Regions from separate parts of the Ketobacter nezhaii genome, predicted to be linked through region 2. Evidence: riboswitches for the same ligand, from Rfam matches in the RefSeq annotation. Region 2 holds a riboswitch; the other holds the start of a gene.

Region 1 (4,188 bases), on a different contig from region 2:
TAAACGACAGGTTCCACGTTCACACGGTGACTCACCTGCAATACCGCTTTGCTCAGTTCTTCGTACAGTAGTTCCTGATTCAGATCTTGCCCGATTAACACCAGATGAGTATGCGCCACTTCGTCCGGATTCCAGCGCCGGTCAAAATAACTATCAAAGCGCTTACCAACACCGTGCACGACCAATCGCATTGGTTTTTCTGGCAAGGCAACAAACCCTTTCACCCGAAAAATAGTAAACTCCTGCACCAGGTGATGCAGGGACTGCATCAGCAAATCCTTATTGACCACCGGTAAGGAAATCACCACGGAATCAAACTGGTCATGATCGTGTTCATGCTCGCCATCTTCCCCATGATGGGAATCGTGATGGCTGTTGCGTTCATGGATATTGTCCTCGGTACTGCTACCCAATCCCAGCAGGACATTTAAATCCAGCTTGCCATGATCGCTGGCAATCACTTTTACCTGCGCTGGGATTTCCTTGCGCACCAGCGCTTCTACTTCGGCCAACACAGTGCTGTTTGCCAGGTCTGCTTTACTCAGCACCACCAGATCCGCCGCCGATAACTGATCTTCAAACAACTCATGCAATGGCGATTCGTGGTCCAGATTGGGATCGGATTTACGTTGCGCATCCACCGCAACCGGGTTTGCCGCAAACTGACCGGAGGCAGTAGCAGGCACGTCCACCACCGTAATCACGGCGTCCACCGTGCACGCATTTTTGATTTCCGGCCAATTGAACGCCTGTACCAGCGGCTTTGGTAACGCCAGACCGGAGGTTTCAATCAGGATATGATCAATATCATCGCGGCGTTCTATCAATTGCTTCATTACCGGATAGAATTCTTCCTGCACCGTGCAACACAAACAGCCATTGGCAAGTTCATATAAGGTACCGCTTTTTTCGCCACCCTCTTCATCACAGCCGATGGTGCAACCTCTCAGGATATCCCCATCGATACCCAACTCGCCGAATTCATTGACGATCACCGCAATACGGCGGCCATCGGCATGGTCCAGAATGTGACGTAACAATGTGGTTTTACCGGAACCAAGAAATCCGGTCACAATCGTTGCCGGTATTTTATTCTGCTTGCTCATTTGATTATTCATCCTCAATGGCAGGTATTCTGGCAATGAATTTGCCTTTAATATGTTCCGGCCAGTCCCGGTAGGGGACCTGTCCGGTATCGGATAGCTGGTAGGCCTGGCAGTACTGCAATAATGCGGTGACGGCGTTTTGATCCGGCAAAAAATCCCCGATCACATAACCCAGCTTACGGTTATTACGCACCTGTACCACACAGTGTCGCTTGCACGCCATCAAGCAGCGAAAACGTTTCAGACTCACGGGCAGCGCTGAATCTTTTATGGCCCGTTCCAATGCGTGTGCCAATCGCTCGCCTGAATGCACCGCATCCGGCTCGCTATCATTGAATCCACAGGTTTCGCAAACCAACAAGGTCGTGGTCATAACCGGACGACTAAAAGTCGATGCCCGCCTGCGCTTTCACCCCGGCTTTATAGGCGTGTTTTTCATCCCGGATTTCACTGACGGTATCCGCCAACGCGAACAGTTCCGGCTTGGCTCCACGGCCGGTCACAATGACGGTTTGCATAAACGGACGCTGACGAATCGCCTCTACCACTTCCTGCGTATCCAGGTAGTTGTACTTCAGCATATAAGTAATTTCATCCAGCACCACCAGGTTGATGCTTTCGTCTTGCAGGAGCTGTTTGGAAAAGGCCCAGGCTTCATCGGCCGCCGCTTTATCTTTGTCCCAATCCTGGGTGTTCCAGGTGAAACCGGTAGCCATGGCATGATAGGGAATTGGCAGATTTTGCTGTTGCAGAAAAAGCACTTCGCCGGTGGCCTGCGTGCCTTTTATATATTGCACGACACCCACCTTATGACCGTGGCCCAGGGCTCGATAAAGGGTACCGAAAGCGGATGTGGATTTGCCCTTACCGTTTCCGGTAATTACCAATACGATACCGCGCTCTTCCTGAGCACGCTCGATGCCGGCATCAACTACTTCTTTTTTGCGCTGCATGCGCTCGTTATGGCGCTGCTTTTTCTCCGAATCCATACCCATTGCCTTTGCCAGATTAAAATGAAAATCTAACACTAGAAATGCTTTGGACGTGGGGAATGGAAGACAGAAAACTCAGACTTCAGAGATCGCTGGCCGACCCGCCCACCGCAGGACAAAACACCTAATGCTCGCTAAAGGCCGGTCTCCAGACTCGTGAGCACGCCGGCTCACCTACTGTTGCGGGGGCAGTAAAGGCATTGCAGTGAACCCAGAAACGATCTGGCTGCGCACCTGTTTCCCGATTATCGTTTCAACCAGAACGGCTTTGAAACGCACCTCAAGCGCCTGCATCATATAACAGCGCCAAGAAAAGGGTCAACTTGGAATCAGCCGCAACCAACGCAAGCACTGGGCAATGGAGCGGGCCGGGGCTTCGAGCCGACCCCTTGCTTATACATCTATAAATACCAATAACCCGTCGCTACTTTACCCCCAACCCCAACAGCTCATATCTTCAGGGCTATTCGGGCATACCCTTAACCTAATTAGTGCACCCGTTAACCGGTTCTAGACCGGCCGAACGGAGGAAAAGTTAAACGAACGGACACGTTGCCGGTATTCGCCAGGGGTTTCTCCGGTTGCGCGACGAAACGCGTAACTGAATGCCGCGGGTGTGGAGAATCCCACCACATAGGAAACTTCCTTTATACACTGCGTACCTTCAAGGTATTTCTTTGCCTTCTCAATCCGGCATTGGGCGATATAATCCCCAATCGAGCATCCTCTGCTGGCGCGAAAGGCGCGGGTCAGCTGCCTCACGGATAATTTACACAACTCAGAAAGCTCGGTTAACGTAGGTGCTTCAGTGAGATCCATGAGCCGTTCGTCAATCAACCGCAGACGCCAAGGTGTCAGCACACCATTCTTGGCATCATCAAGTGTCGAAGCATAGTGGCGAGTCAGCTCAATAGTAAGTTGGCCTGCTATCAACTCTGCTAATGCTTCACTGGCAAATCCGGGGTGCTGAGCCTCTTCTCCCAAACGTAATAGCAGGCTGCGTATATGGCCGTTACGGATATTGAGGCTGGTTTCCAAGTGACGATCCGTCCAGTCCACTTTATTTTCGAACCAGCAACCCTCAGGACCAACGGGCAGCAGACAAATCATTGCCTTATGTCCACCCTGATCACCCCGTGCGTGAAACGCATGACCGGCAGGAATCAAATAGATATCACCAAGGCTTTCAAAGCGATGTGGATCCCAATAGTCTGTATAGCAGGCTCTGGCATTATGCAGCCGGGGCGTAAGAGAAAAATCGATCCAATGAGCCTGCCTATCAATCAGCACTTCATCAATCGGTTCAGAGAAATTAAAGTTAATTAAAAGCGCCTTAACCGTCGGAGCCTGAAGCGACGCTTCTATATTCATACTAACGGCTTGAGCGTTCACCATGGATTTAACCTGCTGCGATCTTTTTCTGACTGCGTTGTAAATGTGTCTATCGGATACGTGAGTATACTGGCAATAGCAAATTAGCGGCAACATTTCAGCGAAAAGCTCTCTATAACGAATCAAACTTCCCTCAGCCATCTAAGGCAATTCGGCCCGACCTCGAATAACAACGGCCCGAAGACGATAGCCTTTTGCAATTACAATACAACCCGATTTTGACATAGTAAGGACCATAACTACTAGCGCAATGATTCGCAACGAATCTTGATATGCCTATTAATGAGTCCGCCTTTACCTATGTTTATGCGCTGAAAAAAAGGGAACAATATGATGGAAACCAAAAATAATAAAAATGCGGGTAACAATATTAATAATATCATCCCAATCAAGTGGATAAGTTTCATTATTTTTATACTCAGCACCTGTCTAGCGCAGGCTTATGAACAGGAAACCTATCTGAATTTACAGGACGTTATCGAAGACCTGAACAGTGGTGGACACTCAGAGCTGGCAGAGATGTTTGCCAGCAAAGGGTTTCACCCCGATGGTATTAAACTGGGCGTTCCCTGCACTCCGACTGAAGGCAAACTGTATGTCAGCTCCTTGGCTACCGGTGCCGTACTGGAAATCGATCAGAATGGAACGGTACGCCCCTATGTCAACCCCAAACGCGGTGAAGCCTACGGTAATAGCTT
Region 2 (4,188 bases):
ATGTAAATGTGCTGCCGAAAAAGCTGGACGAAGAAGTCGCTGCAGAAATGGTGCGTGGCTTTGGCGGGGTGATTACGCGTATGACCGACACCCAGGCGGAATACATTAACATTCCGGTTGAAGGTCCTTTTAAACCAGACAGCTATAAGTACTGAACAATGAATTCACAAACGCAATATGATAAACGCTACAGCTTTGAATTCTTCCCACCAAAGACCGACGCCGGTGTGGAAAAGCTAAAGCGCGTACAACAGGAGCTGGCGGCGAAAAGCCCCAGCTTCTTCTCTGTCACTTATGGTGCCGGCGGCTCTACTCGGGATCGCACGTTTCAAACCGTAACGCAGGTGAAGCAGAATACCGGTATTAGTACTGCACCTCACTTATCTTGTGTAGGGGATAGCAAATCACAATTGGGGGAAATTCTGCAGCAATATGTCTCCAACGGGATTGAGCGTATCGTTGCCCTGCGCGGAGATTTGCCGTCAGGGATGGGAGCCTCTATTGGCGAGCTGAAATACGCCAGTGATCTGGTTGCATTTATCCGCGAACAGACAGGTGATCATTTCCATCTTGAAGTTGCTGCTTATCCGGAAATGCACCCTCAGGCAAAGAGTATGAACGCCGATCTGGACGCCTTCAGAGCCAAAGTGGAAGCCGGTGCCAATAGCGCTATCACTCAGTATTTTTTCAATATCGATGCCTATAAGTTTTTCGTGGATAGCTGCGAAAAAAGAGGACTGGATATTCCGGTGGTACCCGGCATCATGCCCATCATAAATTACGAAAACCTAGTTCGGTTTTCTCAAATGTGCGGTGCAGAAATTCCGCGCTGGATTCGGGTTCGGATGGAATCTTATTCCGGTGATCCAACTTCCGTTCTGCAGTTTGGCGAAGAGGTCATCACCAGTCTGTGCCAGTCACTACTGGGGATGGGCGCGCCCGGTTTGCATTTCTATACAATGAACCAGTCCGCACCGACCCTGGCAATTTGGGATAACCTGGATCTGAGTTAACGTCGCCCACTGCCCAGACAGATCATCGGCTATCGGAAGGCTAGATAAGAATCGCTTTCAGTTAGCTCGCACTGCAGGCAGGACGGTAGTGGTGACCTGCGGTTCGCCTATTCATCCCCCGGATAAATTGTTAGTATGTGCCGGACGCAGGTGCCCCATCCGGGGATAATCGGGAAGTATGGTTCATGATTCCATCGCTGCCCCCGCATCGGTAAACGAGATTAGTTTGTTAATCCACTGGAGTATTCACTCTGGGAAGGAACAATCGAGGATAGGTCCCGCAAGACTATCATCTCCAAGCCCGAAGACCGGCCTGCACATTCATTCAAATTCTGTACGGTGGGTACAAAGGGAAAACATTATGACCAAATTCCGTTGCTCAGCAACCGCTCAACCGGTTCATCGCGATCACGCCCCCTGGCCAATCAATTCCGCTTGCTGCCTCCTGCCAACCCGGTAGCCAATGATTTCTGCTAGCGGCCTGTGCCGGCTGGCAGAATCGACCACCCCACGAATCTGGTTAGCCTATGAAAACTGCCCGCTGCCCCGCCCTGTTCCTGACTGCACCTTCTTCCGGCCAGGGTAAAACCACGGTGACCGCCTCACTCGCACGTTTGCTTCAGCGACAGGGCAAGATTGTCCGGGTGTTCAAAACCGGCCCTGATTATCTGGACCCGCAAATCCTGCAACAAGCATCCGGGCAACCGGTTGAGCAACTGGATTTGTGGATGGCCGGTGAATCCTATTGCCAACAAATGCTGTTTGATGCCGCACAACAGGCCGATATCATTTTGGTGGAAGGGGCGATGGGCATGTTCGATGGCGACCCATCCAGTGCGGATTTGGCAGCAAAGTTTTCCATCCCATTGGCGATTGTGATGGATGTCAAGGGCATGGCGCAAACGGCGGCAGCGGTGGTTACCGGGTTAGCGAATTTTCGTTCTGATATTAACGTGGTGGGTTTGCTGGCTAACAACTGTGGATCAGACCGGCACCGGGAATTGATTGAGAACGCATTGCCCCCCCATTTACCTTTGATTGCTTCGCTAAAACGCGCGGATGACGTCACTCTACCGGAGCGCCATCTGGGATTAGTCCAGGCGAGTGAAGTTACAGAACAATTGGAGCGGTGTTTTGAGGCTGGGGCGGACTGGCTGGAAACGGCCGGTATCAATAATTTTATCAGCGCCTTACAGCCCGTTGTCTTTCAACAACCCGAGATCGAATCCACCAAACCGTCACGCTTCGAACCATTGCTTTCGCAACAGCCTTTAGCGAATAAAACCATTGCCATCGCCAAAGATGCCGCCTTCAGCTTTATTTATCAATCCAATGTGCAGATGTTGCAGGAACTGGGTGCAAACATTACCTATTTTTCGCCTCTGGCTGATCGCCAACTGCCTGCAGCCGATGCACTTTGGTTCCCGGGCGGCTATCCGGAACTGCATACACGCGCCCTTTCTGAAAATCACGCATTGCTTTCCGAGCTGAACACCTTTTTTGAGCAGGACAAACCCATTCTGGCAGAATGCGGCGGACTGCTGTATTGCCTGCAAACACTCACCGATTTGGACGGGGTTTCGTTTCCCCTGGCAGGGCTCATTACCGGACATGGTTCCATGCGTGGTAAACGCGGTTGTCAAGGTATGCAAACCGCTCAACTACCGGAGGGCGATGTGCGAGCCCATGCTCATCACCGTTCCCGCAGTCATGATACGCCCGCACCCATCGCCCACGGAAAACGACAAAAACATCCGGCCCCAGGCGAGGCGATTTATCGGCAACGTCATTTAACAGCGACCTATTTGCATTTATTTTTTCCCTCCAATCCGGATGCGATTGCCGCTTTATTTAATCCGCAATTCGCAACATCGGCTTTTACGCAGACGCAGTATGCCAAAGCTCCGGAAGCCGAAATTAACGCAAAAACAGCCAACAAAATTGCAGGTATTTCAAATGTGGCCGGAGAGTGAAGAGCGAAATCCAGGCCAGACGCTACGGACCGGTTTAACTACCGGATCCTGTGCAACGGCCTGTTGTGTAGCTGCCGCGCACAGTCTGTTGAAACAAAGCCAGCCGGCTTCCGTCACCATCACCTTGCCCAAAGGTCGTCAGGTTGAATTAAAAATTGAAAATTACCGACACCATAACCAAACGGCTATAACCCGCACGATCAAAGATGCGGGCGACGATCCCGATGCAACTCACGGCGCCACTGTCTTTGTTGAGCTGACGCTACTGACAGAGCCCGGAATTATTTTTAAGGCCGCAAAAGGCGTCGGCACCGTGACCCGGAATGGGCTGCTATTGGATGTGGGCGAACCCGCTATAAACCCGGTCCCGCGCAAAATGATGACCGATCATTTACAGTCACTGGCAGATTTCTATCAATACCCGGGTGGCTTCGAAGTGGCGGTGGGCGTCGAAGACGGCGAACAGATCGCACAAAAAACCATGAACCCGCGACTGGGTATCATCGGCGGGCTTTCTATTCTGGGTACCACCGGCATTGTGCGACCGTTTTCCTGCTCAGCCTGGATTGCCTCTATTCATCAGGGAATTGATGTGGCCAATGCCAACGGTATCACTCACATTGCAGCCACAACAGGAAACAGCAGTGAAAATGCCATTCGTGAACACTATCAATTGCCGGATGTGGCATTAATAGAAATGGGGGATTTTGCCGGTGCGGTGTTAAAACATATAAAAGCCTTACCACCGTTATCCGGCATTCAAAAACTGACTATCTGTGGCGGGTTTGGAAAAATGACCAAGTTAGCCAACGGACATTTGGATTTGAATAGCCGTGTATCTGCGATCGATTTTGAACAGATGGCGGCACTGGCTCAATCATTAGGAGCGAACGACGCCTTAGTGAAAAATATTCAGCAAGCCAACACCAGTATTGACGTGTTGAATCAGTGTAGGGATCAACGCATTGATCTGGCTGGTGCCATTTGTGAGAACGCTCGCATGGTCGCACGCCGGTATGTACCGGAGCAAATGGAACTGGAGGTCTGGGCCATAAACCGGCAAGGCCAATTTATCGGTTCAGCTCAGGCCGCCAACCATTCGGGAGCGTCATTGTGAGCCTGCTAATTTTAGGTGGCACCCGGGATGGAAAACGACTTGCAGACCGTTTGCACACTTTTTTACCAGACACCTGTCCTGTCAT

Evidence for each region. A riboswitch is a leader RNA that binds a small molecule or an ion and turns the genes downstream of it on or off. The one in region 2 is predicted to bind cobalamin.
Region 1: another riboswitch for cobalamin. It lies ahead of cobO (cob(I)yrinic acid a,c-diamide adenosyltransferase); the one in region 2 lies ahead of FT643_RS15890 (cobyrinate a,c-diamide synthase).

Annotation. Positions count from the first base shown of each region.
Region 1 is NZ_VRKW01000002.1:334,089-338,276, forward strand. Features, by position in the region: gene cobW (cobalamin biosynthesis protein CobW) at 1-1,106, opposite strand, end outside; gene FT643_RS05400 (DUF1636 family protein) at 1,111-1,479, opposite strand; gene cobO (cob(I)yrinic acid a,c-diamide adenosyltransferase) at 1,490-2,101, opposite strand; cobalamin riboswitch at 2,221-2,396, opposite strand; gene FT643_RS05410 (helix-turn-helix domain-containing protein) at 2,609-3,493, opposite strand; gene FT643_RS05415 (SMP-30/gluconolactonase/LRE family protein) at 3,821-4,188, shown strand, end outside.
Region 2 is NZ_VRKW01000009.1:23,815-28,002, forward strand. Features, by position in the region: gene ahcY (adenosylhomocysteinase) at 1-155, shown strand, start outside; gene metF (methylenetetrahydrofolate reductase [NAD(P)H]) at 159-1,013, shown strand; cobalamin riboswitch at 1,145-1,344, shown strand; gene FT643_RS15890 (cobyrinate a,c-diamide synthase) at 1,541-2,986, shown strand; gene FT643_RS15895 (cobalt-precorrin-5B (C(1))-methyltransferase) at 2,970-4,103, shown strand; gene FT643_RS15900 (precorrin-6A/cobalt-precorrin-6A reductase) at 4,100-4,188, shown strand, end outside.